Regions from separate parts of the Microcoleus sp. N3A4 genome, predicted to be linked through region 1. Evidence: riboswitches for the same ligand, from Rfam matches in the RefSeq annotation. Region 1 holds a riboswitch; the other holds the start of a gene.

Region 1 (8,110 bases):
GAATCAACTGTCTGCCAATCCTGCCAAGACTCAAGATTGGACTGAGGAAGACGCGCAGATTGCGGCTTTGGTTTTGACTCCGCAAACCGACGTGAAAGAAAATCCCAGTTTGTGGAATTGGATGCGCCAACACCCGGGCACAACTTTAGTGATAGTTACCGTTGGCAGCGCGGGATTGATTTTAACTTTGTTTGTCGGCACTCTCATCTACACTCAAAGTCAAGCAAATATGCGGGATTCCCGGCAGCGGAACGACGAATTATTTGTGGCTTTAGTTAGCAAATTGTCTCCGACTTCGGCTAGCGGGGCATCGGGCAGGCGATCGGCAATTTTGGCTTTGGGGGCGGTGGAAGACTCCCGCGCCGTACCGCTGCTAGCGGATTTGCTCGCTCAAGAAGACAGCCGCGCCATGCTGGACTCGATCCAGCAAGCTTTAGTCAGTAGCGGCCCGAAAGCTTTGCCTGACTTGCAGCGGTTGAATCAGGCCCTCAGCAACGACCTCGATTCCCTGCGCTTTGGCGGCAAGGCCCCGGAACGCGAGTTAGCGGCCGCCCGCCAGAGAACAGTACAAAGGGCGATCGGCAAAATTCTCACAGTGTATAGCAGCCAGCTCAACGGCGCGGATCTCAGCCGCACGGATTTAGCTCAAAGTCCTGCCGGCCCCGCTCAGTTTACTTTAGTTTTAAACAAAGTTGACTTATCGGGAATTAAGCTCAGAAACGCCAATTTAACCAATGCCAGCTTGCAGGGAACTCGCTTTTACGGCACCGGTGAAGACAGGCGTGCGGGTACATTTGACGATTGGATTTCTGACTTGAGCGCAGCTAATCTTGAAGGAGTAAATTTGACCGGGGCATTTTTGAACAGTGCTGTAATGAACCGGACTACTTTTGTGCGCGCTGTCATGAATAAAGCTAATTTGTCAAGCGGAAATTTGAATTCAGCTAATTTCAGCAGTGCTATTTTAATTGGGGCAAATTTGCAGCAAGCAATGTTAAAAAATGCAAGTTTTACGGGTGCAGATATAGGAAGCGCGAATTTTTCAGGAGCTGATTTGTCAGGTGCGCGTTTGGGCCAAGTGAAGGCTCAAGGCACTCAGTTGTCCTTGACAAATTTGTCTAAATCGGAATGGCAAGGTGCAGATTTGTCCGGTGCGGATTTGAGCGGCGCTAACTTACAAAAAGCCGATTTGACTTCGACTAAACTGGCAAACACAAATTTAAAAGATGCTCAGTTACAAGATGCTAATTTGCGGAATGCGGATCTGAGTTCGGTTGATTTTAGGGGCGCGAATTTATCGGGCGCGAATTTTAAAAGCGCTGTGTTTCAGGGGAAAGCAGCTTCGGAGCAATTTATTCAAAATCCGGTAGGTAGTAAATCGGGTCGATTCCAAGGAGTTGATTTTGCGGAGGTTAAGAATTTAGATCAAAGTCAAATTGCTTACATTTGTTTGCAGGGGGGGATTCATCCGAAGTGCCCGCAGAAGAATTAACGGTTGGTTGTTAGCGAGTAGGGCAATAAAGTCGATCGAAGAACAGGTCGTTATATCAAATCCGGTAGCATCGGAATTAATATTACCGAAATCAGTTATGTAGGGTGCGTCGCTGTTATATGGTTCAATGGAACTTTGCAGATTGTTGATGGCGACGCACCTTACAACAAGATTGTGTGTACCCCATATAAATGGAATATGCTGTAAAATGCAGAGGACTTGCATTCCTCACTACAACCAAACGGAAATAATATTAATACCAATTTTACTCATTTCTTGCTAAAAACTTTTGTGTTGAGTTTCGTTTCACTGGCCCAACATACTGCTGCATTGTTTATTAAAATTGCTATTACGCAATAGCATCCGAAGTGACAAGAGTCTCAAATTGCGCCAGTAGCGTTCCATCAGTATTGTTGGCAACTCCAAAAATTCTAGGTAACTGACCTGTTTGGGCGAGAACTTGTCTCACTTCTCGGTTAGATACATCGGCGAGATTTTTGTTATTTAGAATGGCATTAATGGCAGCGATACCGACACCTTGACCAACTGCGGCGTTGAATTCAACAATTCTGCCGACAGAACAGGCAAACCCTTCAAATCCAGAACACGGACTGACCACTGCCAGGTTAGGAACGTTTTTAATTAATGCGTGGCGGATGCCAATATTAAAGATAGGCTGTTTAAAACTCATACTTTTCAACCACCCTCGACTGTTTGCTTTCTCGCCAATACCCGGGATGCCTCCGCGTACATCAAAATGATAGCTAAATGTTGCAAGTGCCTCATTAGCAGGTACGCCACCAAACAGCATTTGTGCGCCGGTTAAAGGTTCTACAACTCCCGTTACATTGCCAGCGTGTCTGATATAAAGTTCTGATGCAGAAGTAACAGAAGTAGCCCCCAAACTCCTCAGCCAAGTGGCAACAAATAACATCTCTCTTTGCATATTAGCCGTGGGTTTGCTCCCGCTTCTCGCTAAGGCTTCTGCTTCGCTGGCGGTGACTGCAAATAAAAGCGCATTCCACGAAAGTCTTTCATTTGGAAGTATTGCTATATTTCCCTCATCTAAAATTACGCCCGTTTGAGGCAAAGATAGCTTTCTTCCTCTAAAGGAGTGATAAGCTGCAGACAGAGCCGGCGAGCGAACATCGATGTAATCGTTACCCGCCCACAGAGTTTTGAGATTGCCTCTAGTGTCGATCATTTCCAGCCGGAGTTCTTGTGCTAGTTTGACATCCTTGCCTGCAGCGTACAGCAAAAAATTTTGACTTTCAGAATCGGCGAGGTTTGTGAAGCGTTTTAGATAAATGTAATCGAGTTCTTTCAGTCTTCTTGCAGTAAGTCCTTGGGTTTCAAAAACGAGGGTGACTGGAAGTTCTGAGTTAGGCAGACCAAATGTTTCAAATCCCTGCTGCTTTCTCACGCCGGCAGCTTGAGCTAATTCGGCATTGACAGTGGCATCAATAAATTGCTTGCCGGCATAAACTGCGCCTTTAGAGGTGGTTATACTGGCAATTTTTTGGCCTTCTTTACTGACTGATTGAATTTCTACTTTGCTGAGGAGAGCGACTCCAGCTTGTAACAGCATTTCTTTTAGCGCTGCACTGGCTTTGCGGGGGTCAAGTGCAATTGCGGTGACACCGGATTTTTGCAGGAACTCTTTATAGATTGCCGCTGGTGAACCAAAGGTATCTAAATTTAAAGATTTTTGAAGTTCTTGACTAATCTGACTTCTATCTAAATAAGCAAGACCGCCTCTTGCCAAATGCCCGCCAATCCCTTCTTGCAAGCTTCCTTTAGACATCAGCATAACTCGCGGATAACGCTTTGTCCGGCGACGATATTCTCTGGCAGCCGAGATAACAGCTAAAACTCCTGGAACTTCATCACCAAAGCCGATGACATCGTAAGAACGCAAATCCGTGACCATTATTTAATAACCTCTCCCGATCGTCATTTTTTCGAGCTGGATCTCAATGTTTGCCGTCAAACTCTCTGTTGGTTCCAAATTTAGCTGCATCTTTGGTGATTTTTGCGATAAATATTCACACATTCTTGGATGTAGAAATCGGGTTTTTTCCCGGAAATCCTTCGTTGAGGGCGATCGATCTCGGTTGAAAAACCCGGTTTCTGAGCGTCCAGAGTCGGTCAGTCTGGTGCTCTTGATTGCCATCAGGTCAGATTATCGGGATCTATCCCCAACTCTCGCAATCGCTGAGCTAGTCGATCGGAACGTTCAGCCAATCGATCGGCGCGCTGGGCTTCCTGTTGGGCGCGCTGCGATTCCTGTTGGGCGCGCTGGGCTTCCTGTTGGACACGTTCCGCTGATTGTTTTACCTGTTCTTCAGGTGTCAGATAGCGTTTGCCATCGGCATCATACCAATACAACCACTCCCTTGTCACCCCAGAATAATTTCCCCTTTCACAACCAATCCCCAAACCAATTTCTGGCATCCAAACTGGATGTCCTGGCTGTAATTCATACTTCCCATTGACTAACTTGTGTACTTCTAAATGAGGTTTACGGCGACGGCGGGAAGAATAAATGACGTAATAAAGTACGCCTAAAGCTTGATATTCCTCCAACTTTGTGCTGTATTCCTTGCGATAAGTTGGGGAAACTACTTCCAGCACAAAAGTCGGCAAAACATTTTCATCCCACAGCACGTAACTGGGACGCAATTCTTCATCATAAAACCTTTCTACACCTAAACTTAAGAAAGCATCTGGCACAATGTGAGGTTTATCGGGGTGATAATAGATACCCATATCTATGCCAAAAAACCAGTCCATGCGTTCTGACCAAAGTATCAGCAAGATTGCCTTTAGCAATCCCGGTATTAATTCTTGCAGTTCGTTATCCACAGGTGTTTCATCGGAGTCTGGTAGTTCATCGGCTGAGGGCCAGTGCCTCGGAAATTTGTAATCTAACATGGCGGCTTTCCTCAAAAATCACTAATATTATACCGTTGATTTGTTTGGCGATAGTATTTATTGAACGAACCGCGAAGACGCGAAGGAAGAGAAGAGAAGACGATCGGTAATTTTGATTTAGTTAATCTGAAGTAATTTTTGTAAAATATTTGCTGAGACTTACGCGATCGACTATACTAAGCCTAACGATTCGGTTCTAATGGGGAGCAGCCATTAGAGGAAACGGGGAAAGTTCGGTGCAAGTCCGGCGCTGTCCCGCAACTGTAATGAAGGTGATGTCGCTTTCTGAGTCAGGATGCCCGCCGATGTGTTGGTTTACATTGTCTCATCTGCGAGGTTCAGCATGAAGGCCGGAAATCGGAAATTGGTCAGCTTGGGATTGATGGCTGGCTTGAGTTGTTATATTGTCTTGGGCTCGGCAACGCCCGCCGCAGCTATGCACATTTCGGAAGGTTTTTTGCCGGTGCAATGGGCTGCGTTTTGGTGGATTGTGGCGCTGCCTTTTTTTGCCTTTGGGTTGCGTGCGATCGCCCGCATCACCAAAGAACACCCGGAACTTAAACTGCTGTTAGCTTTAGCCGGTGCGTTTACTTTTGTACTTTCTGCTTTAAAAATTCCATCGGTAACGGGGAGTTGTTCTCACCCAACGGGTACGGGTTTGGGTGCGATTTTATTCGGCCCTTCGGTGATGGCGGTACTCGGTGCTTTAGTGCTGCTTTTTCAAACGTTACTGTTAGCTCACGGCGGGCTGACAACGCTGGGAGCTAATATGTTTTCGATGGCGATAGTTGGCCCGTTTGCTGCCTATTTTATCTATCAATTGCTGATGCGAACTGGCAGGCAACGGGCGGCAATTTTTTGTGCAGCAGCTTTTGCAGATTTGCTGACTTACGTGGTTACTTCGATTCAATTAGCGTTAGCTTTTCCCGCAGCCAGCGGCGGTTTTATGGCTTCGTTTCTCAAGTTTGCTGGTATCTTTGCAATTACTCAAGTACCCCTTGCTATTAGTGAGGGATTGCTGACTGTATTAGTCTGGAATTGGCTGCATTCTTACGGGAAGCCGGAGTTAGAAACTTTGAAACTATTGAGACAGGAGTCATAAGCCATGAGTCAAAAAAACACAAGAAATCAGCAAGCTACTTCACAACAAAATTGGATGTTGGTAATTGCTGTGATCGCGCTTGCCGTTATTCCCCTAGTTTTTGTCCGGGGTGAATACGGCGGATCGGATGGGGAAGCACAGAAAGCGATTACGGAAATTCAACCGGACTATCAACCTTGGTTCAATCACTTATTTGAGCCTGCTAGCGGAGAAATTGAAAGTTTGCTGTTTGCGACTCAAGCGGCGCTAGGATCGGGCGTAATTGGCTACGCGATCGGGCTGTACAAGGGGCGATCGCAGCGACAAAAATCTGATGATGAATAGCCGTCGGAATGAACCATCAGATTGACAGTCTGGCTTATACAAATCGCTTGCGCGGGTTGCCGCCAACCCACAAATTATCCTTTGCGATCGCCCTGTTAATTCTTTCTCTGGTTTCTCCTGCGATCGTCCAATTGTCGATCGCCCTTTGGTTGGCTGTCTGGATCGTCATCTATGCGGGTATTCCGGGGGAACTGTATTTGCGGTTGCTGTCGCTACCGTTGATGTTTTTGCTGACAAGTTTGCCTGCTTTGGCGATGAGTGCGGTGGCGGGCGATCGTATTCCCGCAATTCAGTGGGATATCTGGCAAGGTTGGGGGATTAGCACCGGCACTTTTTATCTGTATGTGAGCCGCACTGGGATATACCAAGTGAGCTTGCTATTTGCCCGCGCCTTCGCATCGACAAGCTGTATGTATTTCATCCTCTTGACGGTTCCATTTACCGAAATCTTGCAGATTCTCAGACAATTACGCTGTCCAGAGTTAGTCACAGAACTGCTATTACTAATGTATCGGTTTATTTTTAGCTTATTGGCGATCGCCGATGAACTTTGGATAGCCCAAAACTCCCGCTGCGGCTATCGCACTTGGAAACTGGGAATGCGTAGTTTAGGCATTTTAATCGGGCAATTGCTTCAGCGAACTTTGGAAAACTACCGTCAAGTTTCCTTGAGTTTAGCGTCGCGCGGCTTTAATGGAGAACTTCGCGTTTGGAATTCTTCCCCTTACAAACCTTCGCGAAGATATACATTGGAAGCCGTGTTTGGCTGCACGGTTTTAACCATTTTAAGCGCAGTATTTCAACGCTAAATTTATTCTTGGGACTTAGCATGGGGGCCCAGAAACCGGGTTTTTTACGAAAATACTTCGTTAGAGCATCGCAGATTCAGTAGAAAACCCGGTTTCCGATCGCCAGTGCGTAAGTCCTCTTGTTGATAATTCTCGTATTATCGTTAGTTTAGCGGGCCAGATTTGAATAAGGGCGATCGCACTTCCTGCGACAGCTATTACAAATATGACTTTTATGAACTCGATGAATGAATTATATGAATTGACGCGAGCAGTAATTGAATGAATAATTACAGTATCAAAATAAATAGAAAAAATTATGTATCAAGATCCTAACAAAAGCAACAGCCCACCGCCGATTGTTTTTATTATTGCCATCGGCTTAATTGGGTTTGGCGCATACAAGTTTGTTCCCGGTTTATTGAATGCCAAAACTTCAAATACACCTACATCTACATCTACACAGGCAACGAGCCCATCGGGAGCGATCGCAAATCGCATCAGTTTAGGAAATCAGATATTGCTGACATCCCAAACAACAGCAGCAAAACAAGCAGGAGTTCAAGCTTTTGCTGAGGGAAATTACCAAGCAGCCGCCGAATATTTTCAGAAATCGCTGCAACAAAATCGCAACGATCCCGAAACCATTATTTATTTGAATAATGCCATTATTTATTTGAATAAGACCACAGCCAGCAATGGTTCTTCCTTAATAATTGCTGTCAGCGTCCCCATTGGTAGCAACCCCAATGTTGCCCAAGAAATCCTCCGGGGTGTCGCCCAAGCTCAGGATGAAATCAATAATAGCGGTGGCATCAACGGCGCAGAACTCCAAGTAGAAATAGTCAACGATGACAACAGTCCAGAAGTGGTCAGAGAAGTTGCAAAGACATTGACAAAAGATCGGAATATACTAGCAGTAATTGGACACAATGCTAGCAACGCATCTCTCGAAGCTGCTCCGATATATCAGCAAGAAAAACTGGTAATGGTTACACCTACGAGCTTGGCAAATAATCTATCAGGATTTGGCAGCTACATCTTTCGGACTGTTCCCAATATTAGCGTAATGGCGGCTCCCTTAGCAGAATATGCAGTCAAAACAGCAGGCAAAACTAATATTGCCATTTGTTATGACTCGCAAGCACCCGATAACATCTCCTTTAAAGATGAATTTGTGGCCTCTCTTACTGCTGCTGGAGGCAAATTAGTTCCGACTGTTTGCGACTTTTCAATCCCTTCTTTTAATCCCGAAAGTGCGATCGCCGATGCTGTCAGCAAAGGTGCACAAGGATTGATGGTAGCACCCCACGTCGATCGCATTGACCGTGCGATTTCTCTGGCTCGCATCAATCGAGGCAAATTGCCACTCTACGGCAGCACCACAATGTATACCTTTCAAACTTTAAAAGACGGACAAAAAGACGTTGACGGGCTTGTTTTGCCCGTTCCCTGGCATCCTGAAACTAA
Region 2 (8,110 bases), on a different contig from region 1:
GCCATGAAGTTTTGTCGCGTTTGGCGTTGCTTTGGGCTAGTTCCATTGCCCAATAAGCTCGATCGAGCGATGCCTTTAAACGCTGGTTGTTGATGAACATCAGCCAAGAGGGGGCGACGATCGCACTAAATATTCCTACGATTAAAATAATTATCAATGTCTCAATCATTGTAAAACCTGCGGCAGATGTAGTGGCTCTGCCTTTGAGCGTTTTATTTATTGACACGTAGATGCACTCCCTGATATTTAGATGGCAAAAAAACAGCTAGGAGGAGCTATTTTTTCTTGCGTATATTTTAACTGTTGGGTTTGGTGACTGTGTAGATCGGTATTTACTGAAAATATATGGGAATTTAAAAAAGCTGCGGTTAAGGACACATCAGCGCTGTTTCCCTACAGATACGGCCTGCAATGTATATTTTGTGAGGACACGGCAGTGAGGACACGGCAGTGCCCATTAGTGTCAACTTAAGCCTGAAACCCTTGGGAAATCTCGTTTTTACGCTAAGTCTAGATCCCCCTAAATCCCCCTTAATAAGGGGGACTTTGAGAAGACTCTTGTCCCCCCCTTATTAAGGGGGGCTAGGCAGGGTGGTTTTATTGTGGGGAGAAGAAATCTGAAACGACAGAAAGCACCGCTCAAAGCTCGCGTCTGGGACGCAAGTGTTATATTAATAAAGGTACGTAGTTGGGCTTTAGCCCTCTTTATATATACGTCTAAAGAGGGCTAAAGCCCAATTACGTACCTATTTCTAGGATGACAATTAATCCACCCTGCCTAGCCCCCCTTAATAAGGGGGGAACAAGATTCTTCTTAAAGTCCCCCTTCTTAAGGGGGATTTAGGGGGATCGAAACTAAGTGTGAATAGTAGGAGCGATCGCACAAATCTGCAAGCCTACAGAAGTTTCTAAAATGATAGCTTCTACGCCAAAAGTCTTAGCTAAATTATCAGGAGTTAAAACTTGTGCGGGAGTTCCTACACAAAAAAGTTCCCCTTTATTTAACATAGCAATCCGCGAACTGTACCTAGCAGCTAAATTAATTTCATGCAGCACCGTAATTATCGTCAATTTGTGTTTTATATTTAGTTGCTTAAGCAACTCTAATAACTGCAACTGATAGGAAATGTCTAAATAAGTCGTAGGTTCATCTAACAGCAAAACTTGCGGATTTTGAGCCAAAGCTAAGGCGAGGAAAGCGCGCTGGCGTTCGCCTCCTGAGAGTTGTTCGACGGGGCGATCGCGAAATTCCTCAATCCCAGTTTGAGCGATCGCAACTTCCACCTTTTCCGCATCTTCCTTGCTCAATTCCCACTGCCACCAACCCTGGTGAGGAGAACGCCCCAAACTAACTAATTGCCTTACGGTCAAACCTTCTGGCACTGTTTGCTGCTGCGGCAAAATCGCTAATTTTTGAGCGACAACAGCAGCAGGTTGAGTATGAATTGCTTTGCCATCAAGCAACACACTTCCTTGCTGCGGAGTTAGGATGCGGCTAACTAACTTCAAAAAAGTAGACTTACCAGAACCGTTGGCACCGATGAGACTCAACCACTCACCAGGTTGCAAAGATAAAGTGATGTTGTGGGCGATCGTAACTTCGCCGTAACCACCAGTTAAATTTTGAATTTCTAAAGACATTATATTTTGTTATTGATTATTGGTTATTAGTTATTGGTTATTGGTTATTGGTTATTGGAAAATTTACTGACAACTGACAACTAACAACTGACAACTGCCAACTGACTAATGACTAATAACTAATGACTAATGACTAATGACTAATAACTAGAACGCCGATAAAGCAGCCAGACAAACAGCGGAGAACCCAACAAAGCCGTAACCGTACCCACAGGCAATTCTACCGCACCCAAACGAGCCAAAAAATCAGCAAAAGTCAACACCCAAGCACCGCCGATCGCACTCAGCGGCAACACAAACCGATAATCATTACCAACCAACAAACGCACCCCGTGAGGCACAACCAATCCCACAAAACCAATCAATCCGCCGATGCTGACAGCACTCGCAGCTAGCAAAGTAGCAACACCCCCAATCAACAAGCGCGATCGCACCAGCGAAACCCCCAAACCAACAGCTAAATCGTCGCCCAAAGCCAGCAAATTTATCGATCGCCCCAAAAAACATCCTAACAGCAAAGCAGCCACAATATAAGGTGCAGCCACCTGCAAATCCGACCAACCGCGACCGTTCAAACTGCCTATCAACCAATTCAAAGCAGCTTGCAAGCGGCTGTCTTCAGCTAACAGCAGCAGTGTAGTTTGTATTGCCCCAAACAGAGAACTCACAGCCACACCAGCTAAAACCAAACGTTCCACAGAAATCCCCGTTTTAGTTTTTCCCAAAAAGTAGACCAGCATCGAAGTTAAAATAGCACCAATCCAAGCCGCCAAAGGCACCCAAGTTTGAAATATTCCCAAAGTCAGCATGGTAATCGCAACCAACCCTGCACCCGCCGAAATTCCTAATACAAAAGGATCGGCTAAACCGTTGCGGAGCAACCCTTGCAGCAAAGCCCCCGACATTCCCAACGCCGCACCAACTGTCAGCGATGCAGCAACTCTGGGCAAACGCAATTCCCAGAAAATAGTTTGATTGACAGCATCGCCTCGGTGCAGAAATGCTTGCCACAATTGATCGGCACTCATCGGCACCGCACCAAAAGAAAGCGAAAGGGCGATCGTTAATAGCAAACCCAATCCTAAGAATATAACTGCCTGAAAAACTCGATATTTTAGCCAGATTTTTTGCAAATTCACTAGATTACACCACTTGATTTTAAAAATAAAGCGCGATATGTCCTCCGTTGAGATTTGCGGAACGATCGAACTCGTTAACTACAATAACCCATTTACCAGAAGGTGGCGACCGTGGGAACAGATGAACAGCCGACGATCGAAAAACTCTACATCGCGCTATTTGTCGGAGGGGTTGCAAATTTTCGGAAATGTGGTATTGTCAGAAGTAATCGGTTCTGGTGGAGATCACCCACTAGAGGAAACGGGGAAAGTCCGGTGCGAACCCGGCGCTGTCCCGCAACTGTGATGAAGCGTACAATCGTTTCTTAGTCAGGATGCCCGCCGATTGTATCGTTTCATTTAACCCATCTGCGAGGTACGGATGTATTCAGCATTTTGTTTTCAATTCGATTCTCTTTCAGAGACGCTGCGCGATCGGCGATTATACTCCTTAACCCGCGAGAAACCTGTGGTGGAATTGGTTTCTAGGGCGAGATAGCAAGTTTGAAAAACTAGCATGAACAGCATTATCTAGTTTCAGATGCAAGGAATCTTGCTGGGCATTTGCCTGCTGTAATTTCTAACAGCTTTTTTATAGCTTTGTTGGAAATTCAGATGGTTTTGCCTTTGATGCGCCCTGCAATCTAATGGCATTGCTGTCGAAAATTCGGCATCGGATACCTCTTGGTTTCCGACAGAGTTTCTATGGACTGATGAATCAATTGACAACCCCAACTTAGGAGCAATTATGTCAATTTTAACGGCAACTCTTGGATATCCCCGCATTGGTAAAAACCGTGAAGTTAAGAAAGCTTTGGAAGGTTTTTGGAGTGGCAAATTAGAGGCAGATACTTTACTGTCCACTGTTCAAACTGTAGAAATAGAAAATTGGAAAACACAGCTACAGACAGGCATCGATCGCATCGGTGCAGGCGATACCACACTCTACGATCGCGTGCTTGACTGGACAATTCGTTTAGGTCTAATTCCCAAACGCTTTCAGGGGTTATCAGGACTCGATCGATACTTTGCAATGGCACGGGGCAAAGCAGGAATTCCGGCCCTAGAGATGACCAAATGGTTTGATAGCAACTATCACTACCTCGTCCCAGAAATTCCGACCCAACTGCAACCAGCAGATTTCAGCGATTTTCTGGAGACGGTGCAGCGGGCAAAAGCGACGTTAGGGGAGCGGGCAGTGCCGATCGTTCTTGGCCCCTGTACCCTACTGCGGTTGAGTCGGTTAGATGGCGCAATGGACGATTCTCTAGCGCAATTGCTGCCGCGCTACATCGAACTCTTGACGCAATTAAAAGCCCTTGGCGTTGCCGAAGTGCAGATACATGAACCTGCCTTAGTTCTGGGAGATGCAAACAATTTCAAAGCACACTATCAAACTGCTTATCAAGCCTTTGCTAAATTCGATTTACCGCTGCATCTTGTCACTTACTTTGATGACTTGGGTGAAACTTATTCTTGGGTGATGGCATTGCCTGTTAGCGCGATTAGTTTAGACTTCACTCGCGGACGCAATTTAGATTTACTCAAGCAATATGGATTTCCCCCAGATAAGCATCTGGGTGTTGGCATTGTGGATGCCCGCAACATCTGGCAAATCCGTCCAGAAAAATTGCTGCCAGTGCTGCAAGACATTCAAAGAATTACGCCTAATATCGTCATTCAGCCGTCGGCATCATTGCAGTTTGTTCCCTACGATTCCAAACGGGAAACAAAGTTGCCAGAACCTCTCCGCAATGTGTTGAGTTTTGCCGAACAAAAACTGCAAGCGGTGAAGTTTTTGGCACGCTGTTTAGCAGGAGAAGAAACTGAGAGCGATCGCGCCAAGATTACCGATGCCTGGACAAAATTCGAGCAATTTAGTCCAGCCAATCCTGCCGTGCAGTCACGCATGAAAAGCATTACGACAAATGACTTTCTACGGGAATTATCCTACGGTTTGCGGCTGTCAAAACAGATTTCTCTGCCCATTTTTCCCACCACAACGATCGGCTCATTTCCTCAAACATCAGAAGTGCGACAACTGCGAGTACGGTATAAAAAGGGTGAATTGAGTCAGCCAGAGTATGAAGCAGCGATCGATACTGAGATTGCCGACAGCATTAAACTCCAAGAAGAAATTGGGCTGGATGTGCTAGTGCATGGCGAATTTGAACGCACCGATATGGTGGAATACTTTGGACAACAGTTAGATGGATTTGCCTTCACGCAAAATGGCTGGGTGCAAAGCTATGGCAGTCGGTACGTGCGTCCGCCGATTATTTACGGTGATGTCGTTCGCACTGCCCCAATGACGGTACGCGAGTTTAAAGTAGCGCAATCATTGACGCAAAAACCAGTTAAGGGAATGCTAACAGCTCCCGTAACAATTTTAAATTGGTCATATCCGCGCACCGATATTTCTCGACAGGAACAAGCGTTTCAAATTGCGCTGGCCTTGCGCGATGAAGTGGCAGACTTAGAAGCAGCAGGAGCGAGGATAATTCAAGTAGATGAACCCGCATTACGCGAAGGTTTACCTCTGAAGGTAGAACGCTGGAGTGAATACCTGTCTTGGGCAGTAGATGCGTTTCGTTTGGCAACCGCAGTCGCTCATCCCCAAACTCAAATTCACACGCATATGTGCTACTGCGAATTCGGCGACATTATCAAAGACATTGAACGGTTAGATGCCGATGTGATTTCGATTGAAAATAGTCGCAGCAACAACCAAACGCTGCATGAAATCATCGCCGCAGGCTACACCTATCAAGTGGGTAACGGCGTGTATGACATCCACAGTCCAGTCGTGCCAACAACAGAACAGATTTTGCAGCAGTTGCGAACTGGAATTGCCAATTTACTTGTGCAGCAAATTTGGGTGAATCCCGATTGCGGCCTGAAAACACGGCGTTGGGAAGAAGTAATTCCGGCACTGAAAAATATGGTGGAAGCTGCCAAAACGCTGCGGGAGGAAGTAAATGCGACCGGAAAATAGCATCTGGCAGGGAAACTTTGGCTACTGGCAACATGGCTTCATTCACACAAATCTGCTGACGATCGGTTATACAGGATGGAAGGGATTTCTGTCTTTTGGACGGGGAGTTGTGGTTTGTGATGTGGATACTCAAGTTATTCATTCTACAATTACAAATCTTGAACCAGTTCCGTTCGCAATCCAGTTTATCCCCTCGAATTTGATGGGGTTTTACTTGCGATCGCTCTCCCTTGACTCAGAGGCTATTTCATCTATTCAAGCAACAGTTGCCACCTACAATCCCGAGCAAGATATTCTGCTGGTGCTGAAAGTTAACCGTCAAATCGAGGTCAATTTATTAAGAAAAATGGCGATCGCACCTGCTGATTGTTACGAACAAGTCTGTAGACGCTGGGACGAATTCTCACCAAGCCAGAGTTCCTAAAACTTATACTAATTCTCAAAACTCATGCAACAGTATATGTAGGGTGCGTCGCCCTCAAAAATCTTAAAGAATATCCACAATCTTTGAGCGACGCACCCGGAGCTCAGGTGAGCGCAAACAAACCCACACTCATCATTGTTGCTTTCTGGAGGCGAGAATTGGTATTACCCTATTCTCCCAATGCCTAAACCAAATCTCTGTTATCAAATCCAGCTTTGGCAGTTGTTAGAAAAAGATGGACAGTGAACTGAACGGTGACGATTGGCAGCAAGACTTTATTGCTACTAATTTATTGGCGTTGGGTTACAACCAGGGTAAGCTCATCTAATTTGGTATAAATTGTACTTGACTTTAAGGGCAATATCTAAAACAGCATCCTGTCAATAGCGGTTCTTTGAACCCATTTGAGATATTTTGGCGATCGACAGACAACGGACGATCGACAGACAACGGACGATCGACAGAGAACAGGCGATCGACTCGCAGCCTCAAAGATGTCAAATGGGTTCTATAAATTTATAGTACCCTAATTCAGCAACGCCGAAAAATTTATGTCAAATGGAACAGACAAGACATCGAAGTGTAGCTAATTTTATGGTGGATTTAGTGGCAGGAATGATTGCTGATACTTATCAACCAGCAAAACCATCATTGTCTGACATTGAACAACCAGTTTATCGCTCTTGTGTCACTCTAAGCAGAAGAGCGATTAGCTCATTCTCCCGTTCTCCAACGTTTCACGGAGACAGCATCACACTCACCGCCGCAGCCAAAGAAGTACCGCACCACGGACACCCCGCACTCAAATTCGCGTAAGGCGAAATTCGGCTGCACTTCGGACACTGCAAACCATATTTTGAAGGCCCCGTCGGCCCAGAGTTACCCGGTGCGGGAGGCCCGGACAGCAAAACTGTCTGCGGCGCCGCTACCTGCATCTCCGTCACCTCCACTACCTCGATTTGCACTTGGCCTAAATGGATGCGGCTTCCGGGTCTCAATTTTGCTTCGCCTCGGGCGAGAATTTTTCCGTCTACCAGCGGCGGATTGCTTTCGCGCAAATTCCGCACTACATACTCCTGCAATTCCCGATTAAAAAATATTTCAATGTGCAGACCCGATACGCTGGGATGCGAAAATACCATATCGCACTTCGCCGGATCGCGCCCGAGCTTGACGGTTCCCGGATTTTTGCTCGGCTGTCCGTTTTGAATCGTCTGAGTTTGACGCACCCCAGCCTCTGTCCATGCTAAAGTGAGCTGGTTTGTCATGATTGTATAGTTTGCTGAAAAATATAGAAAAATATTAGCTAATTTATTTTGAGGACGGACTTCCTCACCAAAAAACTTAATTAGAATTATTGAGGCGGACTCGATCGAAGTTCTGAAAATATTATGTGCAGCTAAACAAAAAAGCCCCGAGTTCGGGGCTTTTAGCGATCGTATTCGCTTTTTTTGAGATACTGACTCGCGCTTGCCAGCTTTTCTTTCCCGCAAAATTCTTGACCACAGTGCAGCTTTGTTAAAGATTTACCGTTAAAGATTTGCCAGCGATTGCTCAAAACTAATTGCTGTCGGGTTTTCAGATTTGCGAAGCTTTGGTGCGCTAGTGGGGTTTTTTGGAGGTTGGGCGATCGAACTCCCTCGGAAAATTCGATCGCCCCACCTCCTCAAACGCTCAGTATCCTAGTGCTGTCTCTCCATTTGCAACTATGCAATCTTTATGTTGCAGGGAAAGCGTTGAGAGAGTTATTCGCTTTTACGACTTTTCCGGCCGCCTTCACGACCAATTTGAGCCATGTGTTCCCGATTTCTGCTGACAGCTTCGCCGCCTTTTTGGCCAGCTTCTCTGGCTTCTTCAGGGGTGAATTCGTGGGCAGTTCCTTTCTCGTGTGCAGCTTTTCCGCCTTTGCTAGCAATTGCGCGCTGTTTTTCT

Evidence for each region. Region 1 has a riboswitch for cobalamin ahead of QUA56_RS19000 (energy-coupling factor ABC transporter permease). Riboswitches for the same ligand answer to the same signal wherever they lie in the genome.
Region 2: it holds a riboswitch for cobalamin, as region 1 does, so the genes downstream of both, metE (5-methyltetrahydropteroyltriglutamate--homocysteine S-methyltransferase) here and QUA56_RS19000 (energy-coupling factor ABC transporter permease) in region 1, are expected to answer to the same signal.

What each region holds. Positions count from the first base shown of each region.
Region 1 covers NZ_JAUBRJ010000032.1:12,788-20,897, reverse strand. The annotation lists gene QUA56_RS19020 (pentapeptide repeat-containing protein) at 1-1,492, shown strand, start outside; gene QUA56_RS19015 (FAD-dependent oxidoreductase) at 1,842-3,422, opposite strand; gene QUA56_RS19010 (hypothetical protein) at 3,473-3,610, shown strand; gene QUA56_RS19005 (Uma2 family endonuclease) at 3,665-4,426, opposite strand; cobalamin riboswitch at 4,601-4,747, shown strand; gene QUA56_RS19000 (energy-coupling factor ABC transporter permease) at 4,770-5,528, shown strand; gene QUA56_RS18995 (energy-coupling factor ABC transporter substrate-binding protein) at 5,532-5,852, shown strand; gene cbiQ (cobalt ECF transporter T component CbiQ) at 5,861-6,661, shown strand; gene QUA56_RS18985 (ABC transporter substrate-binding protein) at 6,960-8,110, shown strand, end outside.
Region 2 covers NZ_JAUBRJ010000009.1:31,464-39,573, forward strand. The annotation lists gene QUA56_RS07670 (type II secretion system protein) at 1-169, opposite strand, end outside; gene QUA56_RS07675 (ABC transporter ATP-binding protein) at 856-1,641, opposite strand; gene QUA56_RS07680 (iron ABC transporter permease) at 1,782-2,780, opposite strand; cobalamin riboswitch at 2,974-3,120, shown strand; gene metE (5-methyltetrahydropteroyltriglutamate--homocysteine S-methyltransferase) at 3,508-5,754, shown strand; gene QUA56_RS07690 (hypothetical protein) at 5,738-6,178, shown strand; partial or broken gene QUA56_RS36765 (IS982 family transposase) at 6,722-6,856, shown strand; gene QUA56_RS07695 (FHA domain-containing protein) at 6,916-7,446, opposite strand; gene QUA56_RS07700 (KGG domain-containing protein) at 7,924-8,110, opposite strand, start outside.